DNA from 4 places in the Kitasatospora sp. MBT66 genome. Region 4 is predicted to be linked to each of the others. Evidence: riboswitches for the same ligand, from Rfam matches in the RefSeq annotation. Region 4 holds a riboswitch; each other region holds the start of a gene.
What was found. Region 4 has a riboswitch for cyclic di-AMP ahead of BI06_RS55175 (transglycosylase family protein). Riboswitches for the same ligand answer to the same signal wherever they lie in the genome.
Positions count from the first base shown of each region.

Region 1: another riboswitch for cyclic di-AMP. It lies ahead of BI06_RS55325 (transglycosylase family protein); the one in region 4 lies ahead of BI06_RS55175 (transglycosylase family protein).
Region 2: another riboswitch for cyclic di-AMP. It lies ahead of BI06_RS35305 (LysM peptidoglycan-binding domain-containing M23 family metallopeptidase); the one in region 4 lies ahead of BI06_RS55175 (transglycosylase family protein).
Region 3: another riboswitch for cyclic di-AMP. It lies ahead of BI06_RS10905 (M23 family metallopeptidase); the one in region 4 lies ahead of BI06_RS55175 (transglycosylase family protein).

Region 1 covers NZ_JAIY01000020.1:179,295-182,547, reverse strand. Annotated here, with positions in the region: gene BI06_RS55325 (transglycosylase family protein) at 1-1,265, opposite strand, end outside; cyclic di-AMP (ydaO/yuaA leader) riboswitch at 1,252-1,419, opposite strand; gene BI06_RS41850 (hypothetical protein) at 1,685-3,253, shown strand, end outside.
Region 2 covers NZ_JAIY01000015.1:25,785-29,037, forward strand. Annotated here, with positions in the region: gene BI06_RS35300 (MFS transporter) at 1-953, opposite strand, end outside; cyclic di-AMP (ydaO/yuaA leader) riboswitch at 1,265-1,428, shown strand; gene BI06_RS35305 (LysM peptidoglycan-binding domain-containing M23 family metallopeptidase) at 1,432-2,490, shown strand; gene BI06_RS35310 (DUF2470 domain-containing protein) at 2,751-3,253, opposite strand, start outside.
Region 3 covers NZ_JAIY01000004.1:939,151-942,403, forward strand. Annotated here, with positions in the region: gene BI06_RS10895 (alpha/beta fold hydrolase) at 1-697, opposite strand, end outside; gene BI06_RS10900 (YiaA/YiaB family inner membrane protein) at 805-1,095, opposite strand; cyclic di-AMP (ydaO/yuaA leader) riboswitch at 1,341-1,512, shown strand; gene BI06_RS10905 (M23 family metallopeptidase) at 1,525-2,394, shown strand; gene BI06_RS47945 (hypothetical protein) at 2,458-3,253, opposite strand, start outside.
Region 4 covers NZ_JAIY01000006.1:1,489,608-1,492,860, reverse strand. Annotated here, with positions in the region: gene BI06_RS19150 (cytochrome P450) at 1-966, shown strand, start outside; cyclic di-AMP (ydaO/yuaA leader) riboswitch at 1,198-1,346, shown strand; gene BI06_RS55175 (transglycosylase family protein) at 1,352-2,329, shown strand; gene eno (phosphopyruvate hydratase) at 2,675-3,253, shown strand, end outside.

The sequences.
Region 1 (3,253 bases), on a different contig from region 4:
GCGAAGTCCGGCGCCCAGTTGGCGACGGTCTGGACCCGCACGCCCGAGCTCGGGTTGGCGGCCTCGACGTACTTGCCGTCGCCGATGTAGAGCGCGACGTGGTAGACGCCGGAGTCCTGGCCGTTGTTGGACCAGAACAGCAGGTCGCCGGCCTTGAGCGAGTCCAGCGAGACGTGCGTGGACGCGGCGGCCTGGTCGGCGGCGACGCGCGGGACGGAGATGCCCGCGGCGCGCAGCGCGGCCTGGGTCAGGCCGGAGCAGTCCCAGCCGCCGTTGCCGGTGCCGCCGTAGACGTAGGCCTGGCCGACCTTCGACTGGGCGAAGGAGACGGCGGCGGCCATGCTGCCGGTGGCGGCCGGGGCGGGGGCCGGGGTCTCGGCCTTCGCGGCGGGCTCGGCGGCGGGCTTGGCGGCCGTCCCGGAGCCGTTCTGCGCGTCCTTGGCGCGGTTGAACCAGTCGAAGCCCTTGCCGGACTTGTCGGCGGCCGGGGCCTTCGCCTCGGCGCGGTCGCCGAGGGCCAGGTGCTGGCCCGGGTAGATGCTGTGCGGGCCCTCGGACAGGGTGGAGCGGTTGAGCTCGTACAGCCGCTCCCAGCCGCCCTGGACGTTGTTCTTGTCGGCGATGGAGGACAGCCAGTCGCCGGCGACCACGGTGTAGTCGGCGGAGGCCTCCTGGCCCGCCTGGCGGTGCCACTTCTGCCAGTCCTGGGCGCCGGTGCGCTGCTGGGCGGCGTCGGAGGCGGCCGGGGTGTCGGCCTTCGCGGCGGGCTCGGCGGCGGGCTTGGCGGCCGGCTTCTCGGCGGGCTTGGCGGCCGGGGCCGGGGTCTTGGTGGCCGGGGCGGCGGCCGAGGTGTCCACGGCGGCGGGGGTGCCGCCCTTGGTCAGACCGGCCTGGACCGAGCAGACCGGCCAGGCGCCGGGGCCCTGCACGGCGAGCACCTTCTCGGCGATCGCGATCTGCTGGTCCTTGGTGGCGAGGTCGGCACGGGCGGCGAAGGAGGTGCCGCCGAACTCGGCCCAGGTGGAGTTGGTGAACTGGAGGCCGCCGTAGAAGCCGTTGCCGGTGTTGATGCTCCAGTTGCCGGTGCTCTCGCACTGGGCGACCTTGTCCCAGGTGGCGACGGAGGCGGCCGAGGCGGTGCCGGCGGTGAGGCAGGGGATGGTGAGGCCGATGCCCGCGACGCCGAGGGCGGCGATCGCGCGGCGGGTGCGGCCGGACAGACGGGTGCCGTTGGTGGGCAGCATGAAGACGTGGTCCTCTCCCACGCCTGCGAGGTGAGCTGTCGGATTCGGGCTGGAGTTGCCCGGCCGCGCTGTGGACGCGGCTTCACCCCTAGCCCGGGTCCGGTCCGTGGACCGGTCCTGGGCGAACTACCTGTGGTTCCCCCGCTCCTGCCGTGATGTATTGCGCTGCCAGCACGCCCGACGGCAGGACTCGGCGTCGCGGACGGGCTGGGTCCGTGTGGCCACGAACGGGGAGCACGTTAAGCAGAGCCGGCTTCAAACCGCAAACATGTGTGACTACCGTCACAGTTTACGAAAGCCGTGCTGAACCGCTGTCCTTCATGATCAGAAATGACCGATTTCCAGCAACGCCCGTCATGGCCAACACAACTGCCTATGCTTCAGAGCGTCGGCGCCATGCCGGCGCCGACGCAGCCGCCCGGGGGGAGGGCTACGCACCGATGGGCATCGACGAGGAGCCGGACGCCGCCCGTCCGGCCGCCAGGCCGCGCGGGGCGCATCGCAGGGCAAAGCATCGCAGACCGGACATCCCACCCGAACCACCCCGAACTCCCGTAAGCCGCCGCGCATTACTGCGCTGGCTGGCCGTCGGCACCGCCTTCGCGGCGATCAGCGGCGAGGAGGTCCTGCGCCGCTCGCTGACCGGCGAGACCCGGCTCGTCACCCCGGCCGCCGTGGTCGGCGCCGGCCCGCCCGGGGAGGGCGCCCCGATGGGCCAGGACGGCGGTCACGGCGCCGCCCCGCCGGGCGCGACCGCCGCCCCGGGCACCGGACCCCCCGAGCCGCCCGCTCCCGCGCCCACCGTCGACCAGGGCGGCCGCCGCTGGTCCGACCGGGCCGGCTGGGGCGGCGGCCCGCCCGGACCGCGCAGCGCCGTCCGGATCACCGACAAGGTCCTGCTCGACACCGACGCCGAGGTCGGCTCCCTGCTGGTCGAGCCGGGCGGCAGTCTCACCTTCGCCGCCGACCGCACCCTCACCCTCGCCGCCGCGGGCAACGTCGAGATCCGCGGCACCCTCGCCCTCGCCCCCGACGGCGACCGGGTCCACACCCTCCGCTTCCCCGCCGTCGACGAGAAGCGCTTCCAGGGTGACGGTATGAAAGTGGTCGACACCGACGTCGGCCTCTGGGTCACCGGCGCCGGCTACCTGCGGCTGGACGGCGCCGCCAAGACCGCCTGGGTCCGCGCCGAGCGCGAGCTCAGGGCCGGCGACACCGTCGTCAACCTGGCCGCCCCGCCCGCCGGCTGGCTCCCCGGCGACGAACTGGCCGTCACCCCGACCGGCCCGCCCGACCAGGACGGCTTCGCCGCCGCCTACGACCTCGTCACCGTCCGGTCCGTCAGCGGAACCACCGTCACCCTGACCACCCCGTTGAAGTACCCGCACCCCAGGGTCGCCGCCGGAGGGGGCGTCACCGTCGGTGCCGAACTGCTCAACCTCACCCGCAGCGTCCGGGTCGAGGGCAGCGCCAAGGGCCGCGCGCACGTCCACCTCACCAGCACCCGCCGGGCCGACGTCCGGCACACCGCGCTGCGCTGGGTCGGGCCGCGCGCCGACACCAAGGAGACCTGGCGGGGCCCGGACGGCACCGCGCCGGTCACCGCGCCGGTGCTCGGCCGGTACGGGCTGCACTTCCACCGGCTCGGCGACGCCACCCGGGGCACCGTGGTCGAGGGCGTGGTCGTCCGGGACGCGGGCAGCCACGCGTTCGTGCCGCACGCCAGCCACGGCATCACCTTCCGCAGCTGCGTCAGCCACGAGACCTGGGAGGACGCCTACTGGTGGGACGGTCCGCTGGACACCCGCACTCCCCAGCAGCCCTCCGACGACATCGTCTACGAGTCCTGCGTCGCCTCCCGCACCCTGCTCGAACCCAACCCCCGGGCCTACCGGCTGACCGGCTTCAACCTCGGCGCGGGCACCGGCGGCAAGGCCGTGGACTGCGTCGCCGTCGGGGTGCAGGGCGCCACCGGTGCCTCCGGCTTCGAGTGGCCGGAGAACAGCGAG
Region 2 (3,253 bases), on a different contig from region 4:
ATGATCACGGTGATCGGCACCAGCGCGAGTCCGGAGACCAGCGGCGAGAAGCCGGAGACGATCTGCAGCTGGACGACCAGGAGGAAGAAGACCCCGCTGAACGCCGCGTACACGGCGAGCGTGACCAGGTTGACGGCGGTGAACAGCCGTGAGGAGAACAGGCCCAGCGGCAGCATCGGCTCCGCGGTGCGGCGCTCGACCACGATGAAGGCGGCGCCGAGCAGGAGGCCGGCCGCGCCGGTGACCCAGACCGTGGCGGAGAGGCCGCCCCCGGCGGCGGTCAGCGCATAGGTGATCGAGCCGAGCGCGAGAGCGGCCAGCACCGCGCCGAGCACGTCGAACCGCCCGGTCGAGCTCTCGTCGCGGCTCTCCGGGACGTGCCGGGCGGCCACCGCGATCACCATCGCGGCCAGCGGCAGGTTCAGCAGGAAGATCCAGCGCCAGCCCGGGCCGTCCACCAGCCAGCCGCCGAGGAACGGGCCGACCGCCGCCGAGACCCCGCCGAGGCCGGACCAGAGGCCGACCGCCGCCGAGCGGTCGTCCGGATGGAACACCGCCTGGAGCATCGCCAGCGAGCCCGGGGTGAGCAGCGCCCCGCCGATGCCCTGCACGGCGCGGGCCGCGATCAGCACCTCGATGGTCGGCGCGGCGGCGCAGGCGGCCGAGGCGGCGGCGAACCAGACCACGCCCAGCAGGAAGATCCGGCGCCGCCCGTACCGGTCGCCGAGCGCGCCGCCGAGCAGGATCAGGCCCGCCAGGGTGAGCAGATAGGCGTTCAGCGTCCATTGCAGGGCGTCGAGCTGGGCACCGAGATCGGTGCCGATCCGGGGCAGTGCGACGTTCACGACGGTTCCGTCGAGCATCGCCATGCTGGAGCCGAGCACCGTCGCCAGAAGTACCCAGCGTCCCTGCGCGGTGCCCAACCGCAGGGTGCCTGCATCGGTGGTGGTCACGGCCCATGGTGGGGCCCACGGGGCCGACGTGACAAGGGTCACCGGGGGTGTGTCGGGGATGTCCGTTCCGTGAGTGATCGTGTGCGCACTGATGACGACATCGGCGGAGGGTTGCGGATCACGTGCGCGCAGTGAATGGATTGTGTGCGTACTGTGCATGCCTTTCATGCGGAGCGTCACGGTGTTCCGGACTTTGGTCCCGGGCTCCGGAGATCGACATTGCTTCACCCGAACGGATGGGTTTTAGTTCAGCGACCGCCCGGCGTCAGCCCGGGTGGCCACCGGGTGGAACGCCTAGTCCTGCCGCTGCCCGGTGGTTCGCAACGAACTCTGTACGGCAGGAGCGGGGGACCCACAGGTAAGTCGCCGGACCCGAATTGACGGTCCGGCTTGGGGTGAAGCCGCATTTCTCTGCGGCCGGGCAACTCCAGCCCGAACCCGACAGCTCACCTCGCAGGCGTCGGAGAGGACAGCTTCCATGCCCGCACAGGCTCGTCGTATCGCCATGCCCCGCGCCGTCCGCATCGGCATCGCCACCGCCGTCACCGGCGCCGCCTTCGCCCTCCCGCTGGTGACCACCGTCACCGCCCAGGCGCACGAGGCCCCGGCCGCCGGCCACTCGCAGCAGACCAGCACCTGGACCGGCGCCGCCAGCGTCGACGCCGCGCCGGCCGCTGCCGAGAACGCCCCGGCCGCCCCGGCTGCCGCCGCCGCTCCCGCCGCCGAGGCCGCTCCGGCCGCCCCGGTCGACTACAAGGTCGTCGGCGGGGACACCCTGTCGAAGATCGCCGACGCGAAGAACGTCGAGGGTGGCTGGAAGGCGCTGTTCGAGCACAACCGCTCGGTCATCGGCGCCAACCCGAACCTCATCTTCCCGGGTCAGCACCTCGCGCTCGGCGCCAAGGCCGCCGAGGCCGCGAAGCCCGCCGCCCCGGCCGAGGCCGCCAAGCCGGCCGCCCCCGCCGCCAAGGCGCAGACCTCGCAGGACTCGGTGAAGCCGGCCGCTCCGGCCGCGAAGCCGGCGGCCCCGGCTGCCAAGCCCGCCGCCAAGCCTGCCCCCCAGCCCGCCGTTCAGGCCGTCGTCGCCCCGGTCGCGAAGCCGGCCACCGCGGCTCCGGTCGCCGCCACCTCCGGCTTCTTCGCCCCGCTGGCCAACCCGAAGCTCGGCACCGCCTACGGCGTGGCCGGCTCGATGTGGGCCTCCGGCCACCACACCGGCGCCGACTTCGTCGCTGCCACCGGCACCCCGCTGCGCGCGGTCGCGGCCGGCACCGTGGTGAAGGCCGGCAACGGCGGCGCCTACGGCAACGAGGTCGAGATCAAGCTCGCCGACGGCAAGTACGCCGAGTACGCGCACCTGTCCTCGATCGGTGTGTCCATCGGTCAGACCGTCACCGCCGGCCAGCAGATCGGCCTCTCCGGTGCGACCGGCAATGTGACCGGCCCGCACCTGCACTTCGAGATCCGCACCGGCTCGGAGTACGGCTCGGACATCGATCCGATCGCCTACCTGCGGGCGCACGACGTCGCGATCTGACCTCGGTCGGATCATCTGCCTCCGCCGGATGCGGGGCGAAACGACCTCCCGGAATGGTCATGTCGGGTGACCGCTGGACCGGGTGGACGCCGCATCCGAGTGGATCGACGGGCGCGGGACACGCCCGTCCTGCCGGCCGGCCCGGCTCACGAGACTTCTCGTGGGCCGGGCCGGCCGTCGTCGTGCCCGGGGTCCGCTGCGGCGGAGTTGATCAGGCTTCAGAGTTGGTTCGGGGTAGCCCGGTTCTGCTTCCGGTGGGTTCAGGAACTGTGGGCGGCCGGCTCCTGCTCGGCGGCGGACAGCAGTTGGTGCACCCGGTGGCCGAACTCGTCGGCGTCGCGGGCCGGTTCGAGGAAGACCAGGCGGACGTCGCGGTGGCCGTGCGGGTGGTCCAGGCGGAGCACCAGGCCGTACCGGTCGAGCGCGAGCGGGCGGACGTCGGGGCGGTCGGTGAGCAGCGCCGGGTCGAGCAGCCGGGTGAGCACGGCGAGCGCGTCGGGGTGGTCGTCGGCGAGGTGGGTGAGAAGTCCGGCCTCGTAGCGGGCCAGCGGGTCGGGGGCGGCCGCCGCGAGGTCGGCGCCGGTGATCGCGGTGGTGCCGTACGGGGTCGAGAGCACGGCGTGCGCGACGTCCAGGCGCAGGTGCACGCTGAGGCCGTCGTCGGCGAGGTGGGCGAGGTGGAGCCGGCCGGCCAGGGTGAGACGCCCGCGGACCCGGTCGCGGACGGCCACCGGGGCGATGTCGGTGAGGTCGAGCACGACGG
Region 3 (3,253 bases), on a different contig from region 4:
CCAGCTCCGGGTCGCCGAAGTCGGGGTCCTTGGAGCCCATCACCACCAGCGCCGGGCAGCGCACGGCCGAGGTCCAGCCGACGGGCGAGGCGTCGCCGTGCACGTAGCCGCGGGTGGCGGTCCGCCGGCCCGGGGTGCGCAGTGCGGAGACCAGTCCGGCCACGTACTCCTCGTGGTCGGCGGGCTTGGGGCCGGGGAAGGCGGCCTTGCGCAGGTAGAGCCCCCAGAACGCGGGCGAGCGGACCAGCAGCGCGCCCATCGCCCGGACCATCGCCCGCTGCAGGGCGGTGGGCGGCACGTTCTCGACGAAGGCGTCCAGCAGGACGATCCCGGCGACCCGCCCGGGGGCGTCACCGGCGGCTCTGACCACGCTGGCGCCGGTGTAGGAGTTGCCCGCCAGCACGGCCCGCTCGACGCCCAGGTGGTCCAGCAGGGCGAGCACGTCGCCGGCGATGGCGGAGGGGGAGTAGTCCTCCCAGAGGATCGAGGACTCGCCGAAGCCGCGCAGGTCCATGGTGATCACCCGGCGGCCGGCGGCGGTCAGCAGCGGGCGCAGGTGCCGGTACGCGGCCCGGCTGTCGAGCATCCCGGGGAGCAGGACGACCGGGGCGCCGTCGCCGCGCCCGGTGTCGTCGAAGGCGATCCGGCCACCGGGGAGGTCGAGGTAGCGGGTGGCGGGGGCGATGGTGCCGTTCATGGGAGCCTCCTCGGGGCGGGGCATCGGCGAGTGCCGATAGCCATAAAGCTAAGGCTAATAGCCTTAGCCGTCAAGCCCTCCCGAGCGGCGGTCCGTACCCGGCCCGGTCAGACCCCCTCCACCTTGAACGGGTCGTGCTCGGTCAGCAGCTTGTCCAGCCGGGCCTGGTCGACCCTGGTGACGAGATCGGTGGTCTCCTGCCGGTCCCGGACCACCTTGGCCAGGGTGAACGCCGAGGTGACCGTCCAGAGCAGGCCGACGGCGAGGAAGGCCCTGGTCCACGGTTCGACCGGGAGGAAGGCGATCCCGAAGCCGAGGGCGGCGCCGGAGAGGGCGAAGGACAGGACGGCCTGGATGTAGTAGGCGGCCGTGGTGCGTGACTGCATCGGTGCGCTCATGGCGCCCAGAATGGCCGCGCGGCTCCGGCCGCACATGAGTAGTCGTACTCAGATGGGACCCCGTTCGTTGACGTCCTCTCACGTTCGGTAGTGTCAGGTGTCATCAAACGTCACAAATCGCCCATCGGGCCGCGTAGCGTCCGATCCATGTCCGGTCGTCACCAACGGATGGCTTGGAATCGGGGGACTCTCGGATTAACGTTTGATAACGCAGCGCGGTCCGCAACGCCGTACCCAGACGGCACCGTGCGCCGTCGCCTAATCCCGCCGGCCGGCCCTCCGGGCAGGCCATGGGAGCCGGGGAACCATGTTCCTTGGGGTGAATCGGCCGGGTCAGGGCACCGCCCAGGCTCAGCCGTAGGAGACCTTCCTGCTCCGAACCCGTCAGCTAACCCGGTAGGCGCGAAGGAAGGAAAGGAGCGCGCCTCCGTGGCGTCGACGCACACCCAGGCACACCCGTCCGGGTCCTCCACCGGCACCCAGCTGCTCGACCATCCGGGCCCGTTCGCCGGCCACGGCCCCTTCGGCGGCCCCGCCGACGAGAGCGCCCCGCCGGCCGCCGACACCAGCCGGCACCGGATGCCCCGTCAGACCCGCGGCACCGCGCCGCTGCTCGGCGTCACCGCCGTCGCCGCCACCCTGGGCGCGACCGGCTTCGCCTCCGCCACCCCGGCCGCCGCGCCCGCCGTGGAGACCCCCGACGAGACCCCGGTCGCGCTCTCCGCCGACCCCGGCCTCGCGCTCGCGGCCCGGATCCAGCAGCAGGCCGACAGCCAGCGCACCGCCGCCGAGGAGACCGCCCGGGTCCAGGCCGCCCAGGAGGCCGAGGCCAAGCGCGCCGCCCAGGTCGCCCAGCAGGAGCAGGCCAGGCGTACCGCCGAGGAGGCCGAGAAGGCCAAGCTCGCGGCCATCAAGCTGCCGGTGCGCGACTACCGGCTCTCCGCCCACTACGGCCAGAGCGCGCGCTACTGGGCGCACCTGCACACCGGCCTCGACTTCGCCGCCGACCAGGGCGAACCCGTCTACGCGGTCGGCCAGGGCACCATCACCTCGGCCGGCTGGGCCGGCGCCTACGGCTACCGGATCGTCGAGACCCTGCCCGACGGCACCGAGATCTGGTACTGCCACCTCTCCTCGATCATCAAGGGCTCCGGCAAGGTCCTCCCCGGCCAGCAGATCGGCAAGGTCGGCGCGACCGGCAACGTCACCGGCGCCCACCTGCACGTCGAGGTCCGCCCCGGCGGCGGCGCCCCGGTCGACCCGGAGACCTGGTTCGAGCAGCGCGGCGTCACCCCCTGACCCCGCCTCCCCCGAGCAGGACGAGGGGCCCCGGCCGCACCGGCCGGGGCCCCTCGCCGTGTTCTACGCCTGCTCCGGCGCCCGCTCGTCGCCGTCCGCCGGCTCCTCGGCCTCCGCCGGCCACTCCCCGTCCGCCGGCTCCTCCTCCTGGGCCCAGGCCGCCTCCTCCTCGGCCCAGGCCGCGTCCAGCCCGGCCAGATAGGCGTCGATCTCGGCCGGCCCCGGCTCCGGCGCCAGCTCCGGGAACTCCGCCACCAGCAGCTCCGGCAGCCCCGGCACCGTCCAGGTCCCGGCCAGCTCCAGCGCCGCCATCGCCGCCGCCTCCTCGAACGCCCCGAAGTCCCCGGCCAGCTCCTCCGGCATCGGCCGGCCCAGCGCCGTCAGCTCGGCCAGGTTCCGGTAGCTGCGCCGCATCAGCCCCTGCTCCAGCAGCCGCCGCGCGCCGTCCGTGGCCATCCCGACCGCCAGCGTCCGGCCGCCGGCCTCCCAGCCCCCGTCGTCCACCGGGTCCAGCACACCGTCCGCCTCCAGCGCCGCGAACGCCGCCAGCCGCTCCTCCTCCGGCAGCTCCCGGAACCCCTCCAGCCAGGCCCGCACCGCCTCTCCGTCGGCGGTGTCCACCCCGGCCGCGCGCAGCAGCAGCGTGTACAGCCGGGGCCAGGTCACCAGGTCCGCCCGGCGCAGCAGTCCGGCCGCCACCTCGCCCTGCCACTCGGCCTCCGCGTGCAGCCGCTCCTGCCGCTTGGCGTTCAGCCGCTTCGCCGCCCGCCGGTGGTCGATCAGCAGCCGCACCGCCGCGCCGTACGCCAGCGGGTCCTGCCCCGGCTCCGGCTGGACGTACAGGTACAGGCGCTCGTAC
Region 4 (3,253 bases):
CTGGTGTCGAAGGCCTTCACCCCGCGCCGGGTGGCCGCCTTCGAGCCCCGGGTGCAGCAGCTCACGGACCGGCTGATCGACGGCTTCGCGGCGCGCGGATCGGCCGACCTCATCCACGAGTTCGCCTTCCCGCTCCCCATCTACGCGATCTGCGACCTGCTCGGGGTGCCGGCCGAGGACCAGGACGACTTCCGGGACTGGGCCGGGATGATGATCCGGCACGGCGGCGGCCAACGCGGCGGTGTGGGGCGGGCGGTGAAGCGGATGCGGGCCTACCTCGCGGAGCTGATCCACCGCAAGCGCGCGGACCCCGGGGACGATCTGATCTCGGGGCTGATCCGGGCCAGCGACCACGGTGAGCACCTCACCGAGAACGAGGCCGCGGCGATGGCCTTCATCCTGCTCTTCGCGGGCTTCGAGACGACGGTGAACCTGATCGGCAACGGCGTCTACGCGCTGCTGCGCAACCCGGGTCAGCGGGCCCTGCTCCAGGAGTCGATCGGGCGCGGCGAGAGCGCGCTGCTGGAGACCGGCATCGAGGAACTCCTCCGCTACGACGGCCCGGTGGAGCTGGCCACCTGGCGGTTCGCGACGAGTCCGCTGACCATCGGCGGGGTGGAGATCCCGGTCGGCGACCCGGTGCTGGTGGTGCTGGCGGCGGCGGACCGGGACCCGGCGCGGTTCGCGGACGAGAACACCCTCGACCTGGCCCGGGCGGACAACCCGCACCTGGGCTTCGGGCACGGCATCCACTACTGCATCGGCGCCCCGCTGGCGCGTCTGGAGGGGCGGGCCGCGCTGACCACCCTGCTGTCCCGGCTGCCGGACCTCCGGCTCGCCGCGGACCCGGAGGAACTGCGCTGGCGCGGTGGTCTGATCATGCGGGGACTTCGTGAACTTCCGGTGGAATTCACGCCGGAATCGACATCGGGGGCAACCTCCGCCGACCCCTCGGCAGTTCACTGAGGGGGACTCACGACACGCTGACGCGCAGTCTCCGCAGCGCGACTTCGTCGGGTGTGAACCTCCATCAATCCGGACATACCTCTTCGGTTGGTAGGCAATCCATCACGTGACGTGATTTCCGTGTGATAGCGGCGATATGAGCTTGTGATTGCTCTGAAGATCTGTCTACTCTCCGGGGAGCCCGCGGAAGCGGGTCCCGTGCGCGGAACGCCGAGTCCTGCCCGCCGCGTCACCGGAAACCGACCAGAACCCTGGGCAGGGGCGGGGGAACCAGGTCTTGCGCCGTCTCCCACGGCTTGGGGTGAAGCCGCCTCCGCGCGGCCGGGCCACCTCCCGGTCCGAACCCGACAGCTCACCTCGCAGGCGTGCGGAGAGGGACTTCTTCATGCTGTTCGTCGGAACCGGCCGTCACCGTCGCCGCACCCAGACCGAGAAGGCCATCGCCGTCGCCGGTGTCGCCGGTGTCGGACTGGCGATGCCGATCCTCACCGCCACCGGCGCCTCGGCCGCCCCGGCCTCGACCTGGGACGCGGTCGCCCAGTGCGAGAGCGGGGGCAACTGGAGCATCAACACCGGCAACGGCTTCTACGGGGGCCTGCAGTTCACCTCCAGCACCTGGAAGGCGTTCGGCGGCACGTCCTACGCGCCGCAGGCCAACCAGGCCTCGAAGGCGGCGCAGATCACCGTCGCCGAGAAGGTGCTGGCCTCGCAGGGTCCGGGCGCCTGGCCGGTGTGCTCCAAGAAGGCCGGTCTGAGCAAGGGCGGTGCCCCGGCGGCGGTCGACGCCTCGGCGGACGCAGCCCCGGCCGCCCCGGCCGCCCCGAAGCCGCAGGCACCGCAGGCGCAGATCGAGCAGCAGGCCCCGAAGGCCGCGCCGAAGCACGCCGCCCCCAAGTCGCAGGCCCAGCAGGCCCAGTCGGCCCCGCAGACGCAGCAGGCCCCGCAGTACGCGCCGAAGCACGCCCAGCCGGCTCCGCAGGTCCAGCAGCAGGCGCAGCAGCAGACCCAGTCGCAGGCGCCGTCGTTCTCCGGCCGGGCCGGCTGGGACGCCGACGCCAAGGTGTTCTGGTACCAGAACAACGGTGCCTGGTACTGGACCAGCCACCAGGGCGTGTACCAGCAGTACGCGGGTCAGGGCACCGCTCCCGCGCCGCAGCAGGCGCAGCAGGCCCCGCAGGTCCAGCAGACCCAGCAGGCGCAGGCCGGCCCGGGCTACACCGTCCGCTCCGGCGACACGCTCGCCGGGATCGCGACCGCGCAGGGTGTCCAGGGCGGCTGGCAGGCCCTCTACGACGGCAACCGCGGCACCGTCGGCGGCGACCCGGACCTGATCGTCCCCGGTCAGGTCCTCGCTCTCGGCTGACCCTCCCGCACGTCCCGGCGCTGTGCGCCCAGCGCCCAGCCCGGCGCTCAGCGCCCACCGCCGACCGGTTCACCGCCCACTGCCCGCCTGTCCGTCACCGGACCGGCGGGCAGGGCGGCGTGACCGCTCCGGCCCGGTCCGCCCCCTTCGTCCGCCCCGGGGCGTCCGAGGCCGGGCAACCAGGTGAACTACCGGTGGGTAGCACAGCCACACGCTGAGACGGAGCCGAGGTCGACGTGGCCCGGACAGCCGGTGCGGTTAGGCTCTGGTCGTAACGACTCCGCAATCGTCCGGTCGACGGCACCCCACTGTCAGCCGGTACCTGCTTCCGCTAGGAGATGCCTCGTGCCGTCCATCGATGTCGTCGTAGCCCGTGAGATTCTCGACTCGCGCGGCAACCCCACGGTCGAGGTCGAGGTCGGCCTCGACGACGGCAGCACCGGCCGTGCCGCTGTCCCGTCGGGTGCCTCCACCGGTGCCTTCGAGGCCCTGGAGCTCCGCGACGGCGACAAGAACCGCTACTTCGGCAAGGGTGTGGAGAAGGCCGTCCTGGCCGTCATCGAGCAGATCGGCCCGGAGCTGGTCGGCTACGACGCCACCGAGCAGCGCCTGATCGACCAGGCCATGCTCGACCTGGACGCCACCCCGGACAAGTCCTCGCTCGGCGCCAACGCCATCCTCGGCGTCTCGCTGGCCGTCGCGCACGCCGCCTCCGAGGCCAGCGACCTGCCGCTGTTCCGCTACCTGGGCGGCCCGAACGCGCACGTCCTGCCGGTCCCGATGATGAACATCCTCAACGGTGGCTCGCACGCGGACTCCAACGTCGACATCCAGGAGTTCATGATCGCTCCGATCGGCGCGGAGTCCTTCTCCGAGGCCGTCCGCTGGGGCGTTGAGGTCTACCACACGCTCAAGGGCGTGCTG